Regions from separate parts of the Aeromonas sp. MTB genome, predicted to be linked through region 2. Evidence: riboswitches for the same ligand, from Rfam matches in the RefSeq annotation. Region 2 holds a riboswitch; each other region holds the start of a gene.
What was found. A riboswitch is a leader RNA that binds a small molecule or an ion and turns the genes downstream of it on or off. The one in region 2 is predicted to bind cyclic di-GMP.
Positions count from the first base shown of each region.

Region 1: another riboswitch for cyclic di-GMP. It lies ahead of WBR25_RS04455 (glycosyl hydrolase family 18 protein); the one in region 2 lies ahead of WBR25_RS20695 (immunoglobulin-like domain-containing protein).
Region 3: another riboswitch for cyclic di-GMP. It lies ahead of gbpA (N-acetylglucosamine-binding protein GbpA); the one in region 2 lies ahead of WBR25_RS20695 (immunoglobulin-like domain-containing protein).

Region 1 is NZ_CP147026.1:943,487-948,175, reverse strand. Features, by position in the region: gene WBR25_RS04455 (glycosyl hydrolase family 18 protein) at 1-1,536, opposite strand, end outside; cyclic di-GMP riboswitch class I at 1,640-1,727, opposite strand; gene WBR25_RS04450 (hybrid sensor histidine kinase/response regulator) at 1,962-4,689, opposite strand, start outside.
Region 2 is NZ_CP147026.1:4,511,043-4,515,731, reverse strand. Features, by position in the region: gene WBR25_RS20700 (YncE family protein) at 1-218, opposite strand, end outside; gene WBR25_RS20695 (immunoglobulin-like domain-containing protein) at 388-2,577, opposite strand; cyclic di-GMP riboswitch class I at 2,632-2,717, opposite strand; gene prlC (oligopeptidase A) at 3,142-4,689, shown strand, end outside.
Region 3 is NZ_CP147026.1:4,032,473-4,037,161, forward strand. Features, by position in the region: gene WBR25_RS18420 (methyl-accepting chemotaxis protein) at 1-1,545, shown strand, start outside; cyclic di-GMP riboswitch class I at 1,810-1,895, shown strand; gene gbpA (N-acetylglucosamine-binding protein GbpA) at 1,961-3,382, shown strand; gene cbl (HTH-type transcriptional regulator Cbl) at 3,442-4,389, opposite strand; gene WBR25_RS18435 (sulfate/molybdate ABC transporter ATP-binding protein) at 4,513-4,689, opposite strand, start outside.

The sequences.
Region 1 (4,689 bases), 1.0 Mb from region 2:
GATGAGATCGCCGGTCGCCGCCTTGAACAGATAGGGCGCCTCGGCCACCTCGTCGTAGCCCTTCTCCCAGCCCGCCCCCATCCGGTTGTTGACGATGTCGCGGTAATCCACCACCCCGTCCTCCCAGGTGCCTTTCACCTTGCCGGTCGCCTTGCCGGTGAAGGGGTTGTTGCCCTGATAACCGCTCACCCCGGTCCAGCCACGGCCATACATGGCGGCACCAACCACCAGCTTGCCCGGTTCAACCCCCTGCGCCAGCAGCTGATTCACTGCCTTGTCGGTGGTGTACTTGGTATCGGGGTCCCAGCTCGCCGCATAAAGGTTGGTCTGGTGACCGAGCTCGGTGTTGCTCCAGGCACCGTTGTAGTCGTAGGTCATCATGAAGATGTGGTCCATGTAGGGCTGGGCCGCTTTGTAGTCCACATCCTGGATCTTGTCGCCCCCCGCTCCAATGGCGGAAGTGAGCTCATACTGGCGACCGGTCTCGGCCTCCAGCTCGTCGAGCATGGCCCGCAGCTCCTTCATCAGGGCCACATAAGTGGCACCATCACTCGGGCTGCCCAGTTTCGGGTTGGCACCCTGTCCGCCCGGGTACTCCCAGTCGATATCCACACCGTCGAAGAACTTCCAGGTCTGCAGGAACTCTTTCACCGAGCCGACAAACACATCGCGCTTGGTTTTGTCACCGAGGAAGTAGAAGGGATCGGAGAGGGTCCAGCCACCGACCGAGGGGAGGATCTTGAGGTTCGGATAGGCCTGCTTGAGCGCCATCAGGGCGCCAAAGTTGCCCTTGTAGGGCTCGTCATGAGCAGTGAGGTTGCCTTGCGGCATCTGGATGGCGGCCCAGGGATCGTGCATCGCCACCTTGAAGTCCGCCCGGCCGGCGCACGCCCGTTGCAGCGCCTGGAAGCTCCCTTCGATCTCCTTGAGGCTGTCGTTGAGGCCATCCCCGCCGCAGATGGGGGTGAAGCCATAGAGGATATGGGTCAGGTTCTGGGCCGGGATCTTGTCCACCGTAAACTTGCGGCCATAGACTCCCCACTCCACATAGTAAGTCCCCACCACCTTGCCGGACTTGTTGGCGTAGGGCTTGTTGTTCTCCTGCAGCGGCGCCTTGAGTGGCGCCAGATGGCTGCCGTCGGTATCGGCGACCACGATCTCCTTGGCATCAGAGAGGGTACAGCCATCGGCGTTGCACAGCGCCACCTGCATCTGGTAGCGCCCCCCTTTCTTCACCTTGAATTTGGCGCTGCCCGCTGCGGTCGAGGGGCCGGACCACACCTCCTGACCATTGAGCAGCACCTTGGCACTCTGGCCCAGATCGCCGCTCCAGAGGTTCCAGTTCACCTCCACATCGGCGGCATCCTTTACCTTGACCAGATTGTTGTAGGCAGTAGCCGCCTGATCGACTTCAACGATGGAAAACTTGGTGGGGCCCCATCCGATGGTCGGCTTGCCGGGCGCCGCAGCATAAGCGGACGAGGCGCAGCACAGACCGACCGCAAGGGCCAGCATGGTAGGCTTTGGACTTAGCATTTTTTATATTTCCCTATTTCGTTATGTTGGCAACGAAAAGGGCTACGCCCTGACAGGTAACGCAGACGGCAGTGCGGCCTCTTGGCAAAGGTGCACAACAACCTGTGGTGGCCCCGCTATCTCAAGTACGGCTCATCCCTGGACCGGAAGCTTTGCGTCCCGACCTTGCGATCGGTTTGCCCTTCGGTTACTTCATTTGCGATGCAAAAAATCGCATCCCGACTATAGAGTGAGCCAATCCGGTCTGCCACTGTCGGCGTTGAACGACAGTGGCAAGCCAATACTGTAACTGGCGGCGATTGCGCTGGAAGATGAAGAGATCTTCGCCAATAAATCTCTGTTTTCGGCATTCATCCATGACCAGGGCCTGCGGGATCATTGCACGGTTTTGTGAGCCGGTTCACGGCTAGCTGCCCCGGATGCGGCTAGCGCAGCAGCAGGCTGTTCATCAGGGCTCGCAGTTTGAGTGGTTTGACCGGTTTGCTGATGTAGCCATACCCACGCTCGCGGATCTGCACCTGCAGCTCGCTCTTGCGATCAGCGCTGATGATGATGCCTCCCAGCTCGTCGCCACACACTCGCTGGAGGGCTGCGAGCGCCTCCAACCCGGTCTTGCCATCATCGAGGTGGTAGTCGGAGAGCACCAGTCTCGGCACAAACCCCTCTGCTACCAGCGCCTCGGCTTCGGCCAGATCGACGGCGCAGCGCACCTCGCAGCCCCAACGGCCGAGCAGGGTGCTCATGGCGGTCAGAATGTCCCGCTCGTTGTCGATACAGAGCACGGCTACACCTTCCAGCTGGCTGTCACGCACCACCGGCGCCGCCAGCTGATGGGCCGTGACCGGCCGGGTCGCCAGATTGAGGGTCACCGCAAAGACAGATCCCTTGCCCGGCCAGCTCTGCAATGTGAGCTGATGACCGAGCACCTGCGAGATGCCGCGGGCGATGGCGAGCCCCAGACCTAGCCCCTGCTCCTTGGCGGTGCGGGAGTGATCGAGGCGGGAGAACTCGTCGAAGATCGCCTCCTGCTTGTCTTGCGGGATACCGGGGCCGTTGTCCCATACCTCAATGCGGATCTTCTCCCCCATCCGGCGGCAACCAAGCAGCACCCTGCCGCCCGGGTTGTAGCGAAACGCATTGGTCAGGAAGTTCTGCAGCACCCGGCGCAGCAGCCGCACATCGCTGTGCACCGCGTGCTTGCTCTCCACCACCGAGAAGTGGATCCCCCCCGCCTGCGCCAGTACGCCAAACTCCGCCTTGAGGTTGTCGAGCAGATCGCGCAGGGCAAAGTCGAGCTTCTTGGCCTTGAACTTGCCCGCTTCGAGCCGCGAGATATCGAGCAAATCGGTGATGAGATCCTCGGTCGCCCCCAGCGCATCGTCGATATGGCGGGCGATGCGGGCCTGCTCACCAGCATCGGGCAGCATCTCCAGCAGGGAGGAGGTAAACAGCTTGGCGGCATTGAGGGGCTGGGTCAGATCATGGCTGACCGCCGCCAGAAAACGGCTCTTGGATTGATTGGCCCGCTCCACCTGCTGGTTCACCAGCAGCAGTTGACGGTTGAGATCGGAGAGCTCACGGGTGCGCTCGGCCACACGCGCTTCCAGATGTTCGTTCGCTTCGCGCAGCACCCGCTCCGCATCGCGAAACGGCGTGATGTCGGTAAAGGTCATGACAAAACCGCCGGCTGGCATGGGGTTGCCCTGCATCTCGATCACCCGCCCGTCCGGGCGCTCCCGCGCCGAGATATGGGCGCTGCCCCGCTTCATAAAGGCGACCCGCCGCGCCACGTGATCCTCGATATCACCGGGGCCACAGAGCCCCTGCTGGGCGTTGTAGCGGATGATCTCTTCAATAGGACGCCCTGCCTGAATAAGCCCCGGCGGATAGTGGAACAGCTCGATGTAGCGGCGGTTCCAGGCCACCAGACGAAGCTCCCTGTCCACCACCGAGATCCCCTGCCCGATATGCTCGATCGCCCCCTGCAGCAGGCCACGGTTGAAGCGAAACACGTCGGAGGCCTCATCGACTATGGTGGCGATCTCCTCGAGCTGCATGTTGCGCCCCTGCAGGGCCGAGGCGAGCACCAGCCGTGCCGATGAGGTACCAAACACCCCCGCCAGCAGCCGCTCGGTGTGGGCAATCAGCTCGGCCGAAGCCTGCATCTGGGGCGCCAGGGTGCCGCCCCGCTCACCGGCGAAACGACCAAAGGCGCGTTTGACCCGGCTTGAGCCGACAAAGCGGGCCGCCAGCATCTCCAGCTCCTTGACCGAGACCCGCGCCTGATAGAGGGCGGCGGTATCGCGACTCGGCTTGCCGACAAAGTTGGCCGCCTGCAGCCGCTCGCTCACCGCCGGACGGGAAAGCAGCGAGCCAGCCACATAGCCGAGCAGGTTGAAGAGCAGGCTCAGGAAGATGCACCAGGCCCCGAGACTCAGCTCGCGAAACGCGGGCCAGTCCGGCGGCGCCAGCAGCTCGGCCAGTGGTGAACCGGCCAGCAGCCCGCTCTCCACCAGCAGGGTGACGAACCAGAGGCTCACCCCGAGGCTCAACCCAAGATAAACCCCCTTGCGATTGCCGTGACGCCAGTAGAGGCCGAGCAGCAGGGCCGGCGCAAACTGGGCCACCGCGCCAAAGGAGAGATAGCCGATGCGCGACAAGCTGGTGAGATCGCCGAGCCAGAGGTAAAGCCCCCAGGCCGCCAGCAAGATCAGCAGGATGGCACCACGGCGCACCTGCAACAGCAGCCTTACCAGCCGCTCGTCGCGCCCCTGCCGCCAGAAGCGGCGCAGCAACACCGGCAGCACCAGATCGTTGCTCACCATGATCGCCAACGCGATGGTGCAGACGATCACCATGCCGGTGGCCGCCGAAGTGCCGCCGAGAAACGCCAGCATCGCCATGCCATCGAAACCGAGGGCCATCGGCAAACTGATCACATAGGTGTCGGAGGCCATATCGGCACCCACCCACTGCTTGCCCGCCAGCGCCAGCGGCCAGATAAAGAGTCCCATCACGAACAGGTAAAGCGGGAAGATCCAGCGCGCCCAGTGAAGATCCTGCCCCTGATTGTTCTCCACCACAGTCACATGAAACTGGCGCGGCAGGCAGATAACGGCGCACATCGCCAGCACCGTATAGATGGCAAGCTCC
Region 2 (4,689 bases):
TAGAGCAGGCCGTTGATGGCAAGGTGGCGCTTGCCATCCTTGATGATCACATTCTGCTCGTCAGCCGCACTCTGATGCAGCGCGGCGAGGAGCGCCGTCATCTGCTCGTAGTGCTCCTGATAGGTTTGTTTGAAATAGGCTTGTTCGCGCTCATCGGCCACGACATGGGCCGACAGCAGCAAACCGAGCAGGGTGGCAAGCTTGGTGGTTCTTGGCATGGTGATTTCCTTATCTTGGTTGTTGTTGGATGTTTTTTTGGTGGTTGGCAAGCATGTAAAAGAGAGGGGCTAACCCGTCCGGGTCAGTGCATCCTGCCCATCGGCAGCGTGGCCGACGGGCAGGATATGGGCGGGGGCCTGTCAGCCCCCGTTAGTGGTTGGGGCAAGGTCAGAGCTTGATCCAGGCATCGCTCCAGGCGCTGCCGGTACCCGGTGCATAGTGGCTGGTCGAGCCGCTACACCAGCCGCTGTAGGGCCAGGGTTTGCACTCGTAGTTGCCACCGGCATTGCTGACCCGATCACCAGCCTGATAGCTGGTGTTGGGGGCATAGGCCGGGTAGTCACCTTCGCCACCGCCGCTGTTCTCTTCGGTCAGCGCAACCGGGAAGCGCTGTACCACCGGCTGCTGGCCATCTGCCAGACCGGTGATCACCACGTCGTAGCTGCCATCGGTGACATTGCTGCCCAGCAGTACCAGGGTGCTGGTGCCGTTCACCTGGCTGCTGGTGGTACCGTGGCTGTGGCCGCTCTGCTCCAGAGTTGCGGTGATCTGTACCGGGTTGGCGGTGGTCAGGTTGAAGCGGATGCTGACCTGACCGTTGACTATGGTGTACTCGCTCGCCATGGCGCTGACGGTAAAGTCGCTGCTGCCTTCGGCGGGGGGCGTTGTGCCGCCGCAGTCGCTGTCGCCCTGTACGCGCCAGACGCCCCAGTCACCCGTGGTGCCCGGCTCTTCGTTCTGGGTCCACCAGCCTGCCAGCCAGTTCTTGCCGTTGTGGCTGACGATGTCGCCACCCACGTAGACCTTCTTGGCATCCCAGCTGTTTTCACAGACGGCGCCCTGCTCCCTGACGGTCACGTTGCGCTGCTGGGTTACCTGCTGACCGGCGCTGTCGCTCACCTGATAGGTAAGGGTGTAGCGGCCGACCTTGCTGCTATCGACGTTGCCGCTGACCTTGATTTGGGCGGTCAGGTCGCCATCTTCTTCATCATGGGCGCTGACGCCGGTCATCGGATCGAAAGCGGTACCCAGCTCCAGCGTGGTGTCGGTGACACCGCTGAACACCGGCTTCATGCTGTAGACCTCGATGGTACGTACCTGCTCGGTGACGTTGTTGTCGCGATCGCTCACCTTGTAGGTGAGGGGGTAGAGGCCGATGCGCTGGCTGTCTACCGAGCCTTCTACCTGGATCTGGCCAGTCAGGTCGCCATCTTCCTTGTCGTTGGCGCTGACACCGGCCAGCGGATCAAAGGCGGTACCCTGCTTGATGCGGGTATCGCTCAGGCCGCTGAACACCGGCTTGCCGTTGTCGACCGGCGGCGTGATCTCCTGATCGTGGATGAAGGGGCCGTAGCTCTTGATGAAGGATTCGTTGTAGGACTGACCGGCGGCGTTGCGGCCCATGTCCCAGTTGATGGACCAGGTCATCACGCCACGCAGCGGTTGCCCCTCGCTCTTCAGGCGGTTGAAGGCGTTGTAGAGCTTCTGCGGATCCTGCACATAGCCGGTGGCGGCGGCGTCAATGTTGGTCGGAATGCCGAACACCAGCTTGTCATGGGGGATCTTGTAGAAGCCGCGGGTTCCGTTGCTCAGCGAATCCGCCATGTAGTAGATGAACTCTTCTTTCAGGGCATCGTTGTTCTGGGCAATCCAGCCGATACCATCGATGTAGATACCGTCGCCACCCTGGTTGTAGAACTGAGGGTTGATCCAGTCGTAGTACCCTTCCAGATTGCGGATATAGGGGATGTAGGCGCCAGTCTGGGTCAGATAGGGGAACTCCGGCGCCATGGTGATGAGGAAGTTTTTCCCCTGGGCGCGGTAGTGATCCTTGACCAGACGCAGGGCCGCCGGGATCACGGTCTGGTTGTCGGCGGCGGTGATGGCGGCCTGTTCCAGGTCGATATCCAGCCCGTCGAAGCCATAGGTCTCCACCAGACGGATGATCTCGTCGGCAAAGGCCTGCTCCTGACCCTTGCGCAGCTCGATGTGTGCATCGGCACCGCCCAGCGCCAGCAGCACGGCACGGCCCTGACGGTTCAGCTCGGCGATCTGCTCTATAAACTGGCTTTCGCTCATGCCGATGGCCGGGTCGAGTTTGAAAGTGGGGATGGGATCGCTGCCATAGACCTTCATGAAGGAGACATCGACCACGTTGTATTGCGGGTTGACCTGATCGAGCTTGACGCAGGGGGCGATACCGCCCTTGTAGCCCGAGCCGTCACACCAGTTGTGCCAATAGCCGACCACTACGCCGGACTGGGGGTTGACCATCGCCTGACCGGCACTGGCGGCATATGCCATGGGGGCGCCCATGCCGAGCAGACAGCCCAGCAGGGATAACTTCAATTTGTTCATCTTGATATCTCCATACAGTACAAACGGAGCGTACAGCTATGGCCGAACGCTCCCGGGGGCAGCCCCGCTGTCATAGGTGTTTTCCCTTAGACCGGTGGCTTTGCGTCGCGCCCTTTCGGGTCACTTTGCCTTTTTCACCCGATTTCTGTGCAGCACAGAGAATCAAGTGACCTGAGTAACAGGCTGCTTATGATATGCACTTAAAAATAAATTAATCAACGTATGTGTATGATTTGTTTTGGTTATTAACTTGTTGATTGGTTATTTTCCAAGCATGGAAAGGGCCGGTGATAGGCCGCTGTAACCTACTCTTTTGTCGATTGGATTTGGTCTGCTCCCTTGTGGTTCGAGAGTTGAAAAAGCCGCAAAAAGAGCAAAAAAGTACCGATTATTCATGCTGTTGCCGTCCAGTATCTGGCAGAGAGGTGTTTGAGCTCACAAAGAGGGGAAAACAGTGCCGAGAGGTGGATTCCCGCTTGATTATTGCGTGGCTTGGCCACATGTTAGAAAGCCATACAGAGCTGCTAAAGCGGTCTGTTCAAGACCAAACAAGAGGTAACCGGGATGAATAACCCTTTGCTGACAATGGATTCGCTGCCCCCTTTCAGCCAGATCAAGCCGGAGCAGGTTCAGCCTGCCGTGATTCAGGCTATTGCTGACTGCAAGCAGAAGATCAGCGATGTGCTGGCCCAGCGTGATCCCCATACCTGGGATAGCCTGATTGCCCCGCTGGAAGAGGTAAATGACCGCCTGTCACGGATCTGGTCACCGGTCAGCCACCTCAACTCCGTACTCAACAGCGAAGCGCTGCGCGAGGCCCATGACGCCTGCCTGCCGCTGCTCTCCGAATTCCAGACCTATGTCGGTCAGCATGAAGGGCTCTATCAGGCCTATCTGGCCCTCTCCGAGAGCGATGATTTTCCGCTGCTGAGCGGTGCCCAGCGCAAGGAGATCCAGAATACCCTGCGTGACTTCCGCCTCTCCGGTATCGGTCTGCCTGCCGAGGCGCAGCAGCGTTACGGCGAAATTCAGGCCCGCCTCTCCGAGCTGGCCTCCCGTTTCAGCAACAACGTGCTGGATGCGACCCAAGGCTGGCACAAGCTGGTGGCCGATGAAGCCGAGCTGGCCGGTCTGCCCGACAGCGTGCGTGCCGCTGCCCGTCAGATGGCGGAACTTAAAGGCAAAGAGGGGTGGCTGTTCACGCTGGATATCCCTTCCTACCTGCCGGTGATGATGTACGCGGACAACCGCGAGCTGCGGGCCGAGATGTACGAAGCCTTCACCACTCGCGCCTCCGATCAGGGCCCCAATGCGGGCAAGTGGGACAACTCCGCCATCATGAGCGAGCTGCTCACCCTGCGCCGAGAATTGGCTCAGTTGCTGGGGTTCGCCAACTATGCCGAGCTCTCCCTGGCCACCAAGATGGCGGACAAGACCGAACAGGTGGTGAGCTTCCTCACCGATCTGGCGGCCAAATCCCTGCCGCAAGGCAAGGCCGAGCTGGAGGAGATCCGCGCCTTCGCCGCCGAACAACACGGTCAGAGCGAGCTGGCCGCCTGGGATCTCGCCTACTACGCCGAGAAGCTCAAACAGCACAAGTTCTCCATCTCCGACGAGCAGCTGCGCCCCTACTTCCCCGCCAGCAAGGTGGTGAAGGGGTTGTTCGAGGTGGTGAAGCGGGTGTTCGGCATGAAGGTGCGCGAGCGTCTCGGCATCGACACCTGGCATCCGGACGTGCGCTTCTACGACATCTTCGATGCCGACGACGAGCTGCGCGGCAGCTTCTATCTCGACCTCTACGCCCGCGAGCACAAGCAGGGCGGGGCCTGGATGGATGTTTGTCTGGGCCGTCGCTACCGTCAGGATGGCTCGCTGCAAAAACCGGTGGCCTACCTGACCTGTAACTTTAACGGCCCGGTGGATGGCAAACCGGCGCTGTTCACCCACAACGAAGTGGTCACCCTGTTCCACGAGTTTGGCCACGGCATCCACCACATGCTGACCCGCATCGATGTGGCCGGTGTCGCCGGTATCAACGGCGTGGCGTGGGATGCGGTGGAGCTGCCGAGCCAGTTCCTCGAGAACTGGTGCTGGGAGTCCGAGGCGCTGGCC
Region 3 (4,689 bases), 480 kb from region 2:
CTCAATGCGGTACTGGAGCAGGCCATGAGCCAGATCCAGTTTCTGGCCAGCACCCTGCCAGCAGAGCAGGCTCAGCAGGAGGCGCGCAAGCTGCTGACCAACACCCGCTTTGATGGCAACAACTACCTGTTCGTCATCGACGAGAACCGCACCATGGTGGTTCACCCCATCCGTCCCGAACTGGTCGGCCAGAAGATGGGTGAAGGAGGTGCCGCCACCTCCGGGCAGTTCTGGTATCAGATGGTGGATATCGCCAAAGGGGGCAAACAGGGCACTCTGCAATATGTGTGGGTCGGCCCATCGGGTGAGACCGCCGACAAGCTCTCCATGGTATCCGGCTATCAGCCCTGGGGCTGGATCCTCGGTTCCGGCATGCTGCTGCAGGATATTCAGCAGACCATCTGGGCCCAGTACATGAAGATGGGGACCGCCACCGCCATCGTGATCCTGCTGATGGGGTTGCTGGGCTGGCGCATCACCCACTCCATCGTCTCCCCCCTCAGCCAGATCAACCACGCTATGCAACGAGTCGCCAAGGGGGATCTGGTGGTAAGCATCCCGGTACAGGGCAAGGATGAGCTGGGAGTGGTCGCCCGCTGCACCAACCAGAGTCTCGATGCCATCCGTCACGCCCTGCTGGAGGCCAGTCAGGGGGCTCGCAACGTGGCCGATGCCGCCCTGCGCATCGCCGCCTCCGCCGAGCAGACCAATCAGGCGGTCACCAGCCAGCGGGATCAGCTGGCCCAGCTCGCTACCGCCATGAACGAGATGAGCGCCACCATCTCCGATGTGGCTGGGCACGCCGAAAATACCGCGCGGGATACCCAGGAAGCGACCGGTGAAGCGGGTCTCGGCAACCGTGACGTTCATGCAAGCGTGCACGGTATCAAGGCGCTGGCCACCGAGGTGGAGCAGGCCACCCAGCAGGTCAACCAGCTCAAAGAGGGGGTGATGCAGATCAGCGAAGTGACCGCCGTCATCAGCGCCATTTCGGAGCAGACCAACCTGCTGGCCCTCAACGCTGCCATCGAAGCAGCCCGTGCCGGCGAGCAGGGACGGGGCTTTGCCGTGGTGGCCGACGAGGTGCGCCAGCTGGCCAGCCGCACTCGCCAATCCACCGAAGAGATCCAGAGCACCATTGCCCAGCTGCAGCAACGAGCCGTCACCGCCGCCAATGCCATGGACACCAGCCGCAAACTGGCGGAGAGCAGCGTCAACCAATCCCAGCAGGCGGGGCAGGATCTCACCCTGATCGTCAACCACATCCAGCATGTAAGCGACATGGCGACCCAGATCGCTACCGCCGCCGAGCAGCAGAGCATGGTGGCCGAGGATATGAACCGCAACGTCAGCGGCATCAACGACTCGGCGCTGGAGATGTCCCAGTCCGCCTCGCAACTGGCGCAGGAGAGCGAGCTGCTGGCCGGTCTCTCCCGCAGCCTGGATGAGCGACTTGCGGTGTTCAAACTGGGCAAGGAGTCCTCCACTGCACCAATGATGGCTCCCGTATCTCTCCCCTCCGGCGAGCAGCGCGCCCGTCATTGATGGCGTCAACCTGTGTCGCCTTGTCACCCGACCTGCCAGCCAAGCTGGCAGGTTTTTTTACGCCGCCAACACGCAATCAGCATGCATCTTATCGGCATATTCAACAGCATTCGACGCCATTCACAAATTAGAGAACAATTTAAAAACAGTCAGTTAGAATGAGCAATGTGCCGTTGAACGGTGCATTTAAACATTTAACTTCAAATAATTAATCAATGCAGTGCACAATGCTGATGGCCGAACATTTGGCCCATCAATAACCATCTAGTCATTTGGCAAACTGACCGAAAGGTCGGGACGCAAAGCCTCCGGTCTACAGACGTTTTGTCCAGGATAGCGGGGTTGCCACACGCAAGTGTGCATCGGGGAACTCCCTGGCCAACTGACTGCCCACATCTATCGAACAGAGGAATGTATGGCAGCAAAAATCCAACTCAATCACATCGCGGCGATGCTGGCCCTGCTGGCCAGCGGCAGCGCCCTGGCTCATGGCTACATCAGCCAGCCTGAGAGTCGCAACTACCTGTGCAAAACCGGTGGCAACAGCCAGTGTGGCGGCGTGCAGTGGGAGCCCCAGAGCGTGGAGGGCCCCTCAGGCTTCCCGCAAACCGGCCCGCAGGATGGACAAATCGCCTCGGCGGGTAGCCCGCGCTGGAGCGAGCTGAACATCCAGACCAGCGACCGCTGGACCAAGCGTGAAGTACAGCCCGGCCCCTTCGCCATCAGCTGGACCTTCACTGCCAACCATGTCACCCGCAACTGGCGCTACTACCTCACCAAGCAGGACTGGAACCCCAACCAGCCGCTCACCCGCGCCTCGTTTGACCTGACCCCCTTCTGCGTCATCGACGGCAATATGGTGCAGCCGCCCAAGCAGGTGACCCACAACTGTGTCCTGCCGGAGCGCACCGGTTATCAGGTGATCCTCGGCGTGTGGGAAGTGGGCGATACCAGCAACAGCTTCTACAACATCATCGATGCCAAGTTCAAAGATGGCAGCCAGCCGCCGCTGGAGTGGAGCCAGGCAGGCACCATCTACCCCTCCATCGACCTCGCGATGGGTGACAAGGCGATGACCCGGGTATTCGATGCCAACGGCGAGCGCCCTGATCTGCAAACCGTGCTGACCATCACCACTGCCGAGCAGGGCCAGAAGAACAACTGGGCCCATGCTCTCGCCAGCAAGATCAACGCCGAGCAGAGCCTGATCCGCGCCGGTCAGCAAGGAGCCGATGGCCAGTTCAATCCGGTCTACGGTATGAACCCCGTCTATCTGCATCGAGACAGCAAACTGGATCGAGTCGAGATTGATCTGCAACAGCTGCAGCCGCCGGTAGTGGACAACATCAGCGTCAGCGGTCTGGCCAGCGACTATGTGCTGGACAACGGCAAGGCCACCCTCGATTTCACCGTCACCGCACAGGGCGATCTGGCCGTCACCAACACCCTCTATGACCACGGCGGCGTCGCCAAGGGTGAAAGCAGTGCCGACATCAAGGACAGCAGCCACACCTTTACCATGGCGCTGGAAGGGCTCAAGGCAGGTCACCACCAGCTGGTGATCAAGGCCACCCCGAAAGCGGGCGGCGAGACCATTCAGCAGACCATGGATCTGATGTTCAAGGAGCAGAGCAGCGGCGAATACGACTTCGTCTTCCCGAACTCGCTCAAATCCTATGCCGCCGGCACCAAGGTGCAGCAGCCGAAAAATGGCAAGGTCTATCAGTGCAAGCCCTTCCCCTACAGCGGCTACTGCCAGCAGTGGACCACCACTACCACCCAGTACGAGCCGGGCATCGGCTCCCACTGGCAGATGGCGTGGGATGAAGTGAAGTAACTCGCCACCGGATAGCAAAAGGGGAGCCAATGGCTCCCCTTTTGCTCTTCTCTTCCGATTCAAATCTGGAAGTCGATGGCAGGCTCGCTGCCCATGGCGCGGGCCTGAATATCCGCCAGCGCCAGCTCGGGGTTGCAGAGCTGGATAAACTGCCAGGCAAAGTTGTGCTGGAACTGCCCCTGTTTGAGGCCGATCCAGGCGGTGTGGGGGGCAAACAGATGGCTGCCATCGAGCTGCACCAGCCCCTGATCGCGCTGGGCGTCGAACGCCATGTCGGCCAGTATGCCGACCCCCATCTCCAGCTCGACATAGGTCTTGATGACATCGGAGTCCTGCGCCGTCAGCAGGATCTGCGGCTCGATGCCCGCCGCAGCAAAGGCTTCATCCACCCGCACCCGCCCGGTCAACCCGGCTTGATAGGTGACGATGGGCCAGTTGGCCAGCGCCGCCAGCGTCAGATCCAGCTCGCCAGTAAGCGGATGTTGCTCTGGCACCACGATATTGTGGTGCCAGCGGTAGTAGGGAAATGCCACCACCCCTTCGCTCTTGTCGAGCTGCTCGCTGCTGATACCGATATCCACCTCGCCGGTCTGCACCAGCCGCACTATCTCCTCCGGGCTGCCCTGACGCAGCTCCAGCTGCACCAGCGGGAACTGCTCGCGAAACGCCTTTACCACCCGCGGCAAGGCATAGCGCGCCTGGGTATGGGTGGTCGCCACCAGCAAGCGGCCCGAGTCGCGGTTGGCAAAGGTGCTGGCCAGTTTGCGGATGTTGTTGGCGTCATTGAGAATGCGCTCGGCAATCACCAGCAACTCCTTGCCCGGCTCGGTCATGCCGAGCAGCCGCTTGCCGTAGCGGATGAACAACTCGATCCCCAGCTCCTCTTCCAGCTCGCGGATATGGCGACTCACCCCGGATTGCGAGGTAAAAAGGGCGTTGGCCACCTCGGTCAGGTTGTAATCCCGCCGCGCTGCCTCCCGGATAATTCGTAACTGCTGAAAATTCACCTTGTCGCCTCCTGCGAAGAGTGGGCGACACAATCTGGTCACCCCCTCATTTTTGTTATTTGGCCGGATCATGCCCCGGCAGAGCGCCTGAACCCGGGCAGCCATGCCACCCGCAACAAAACATCAAATCTGGTAATCGGGATAGAACTGCGCCTGTCTGGCCACCAGCCGTACCCCCTGTCCCGGAGCAAACTGCTTGGCCGCCTCCTTGCTCAGCTCCGCCTCGTAGTGGGCCCCTTTGGTTTCGCCATCGCCACGCAGCTCCACCCGAATGCGTGGCCCCATGGGCAGCAGACGGGT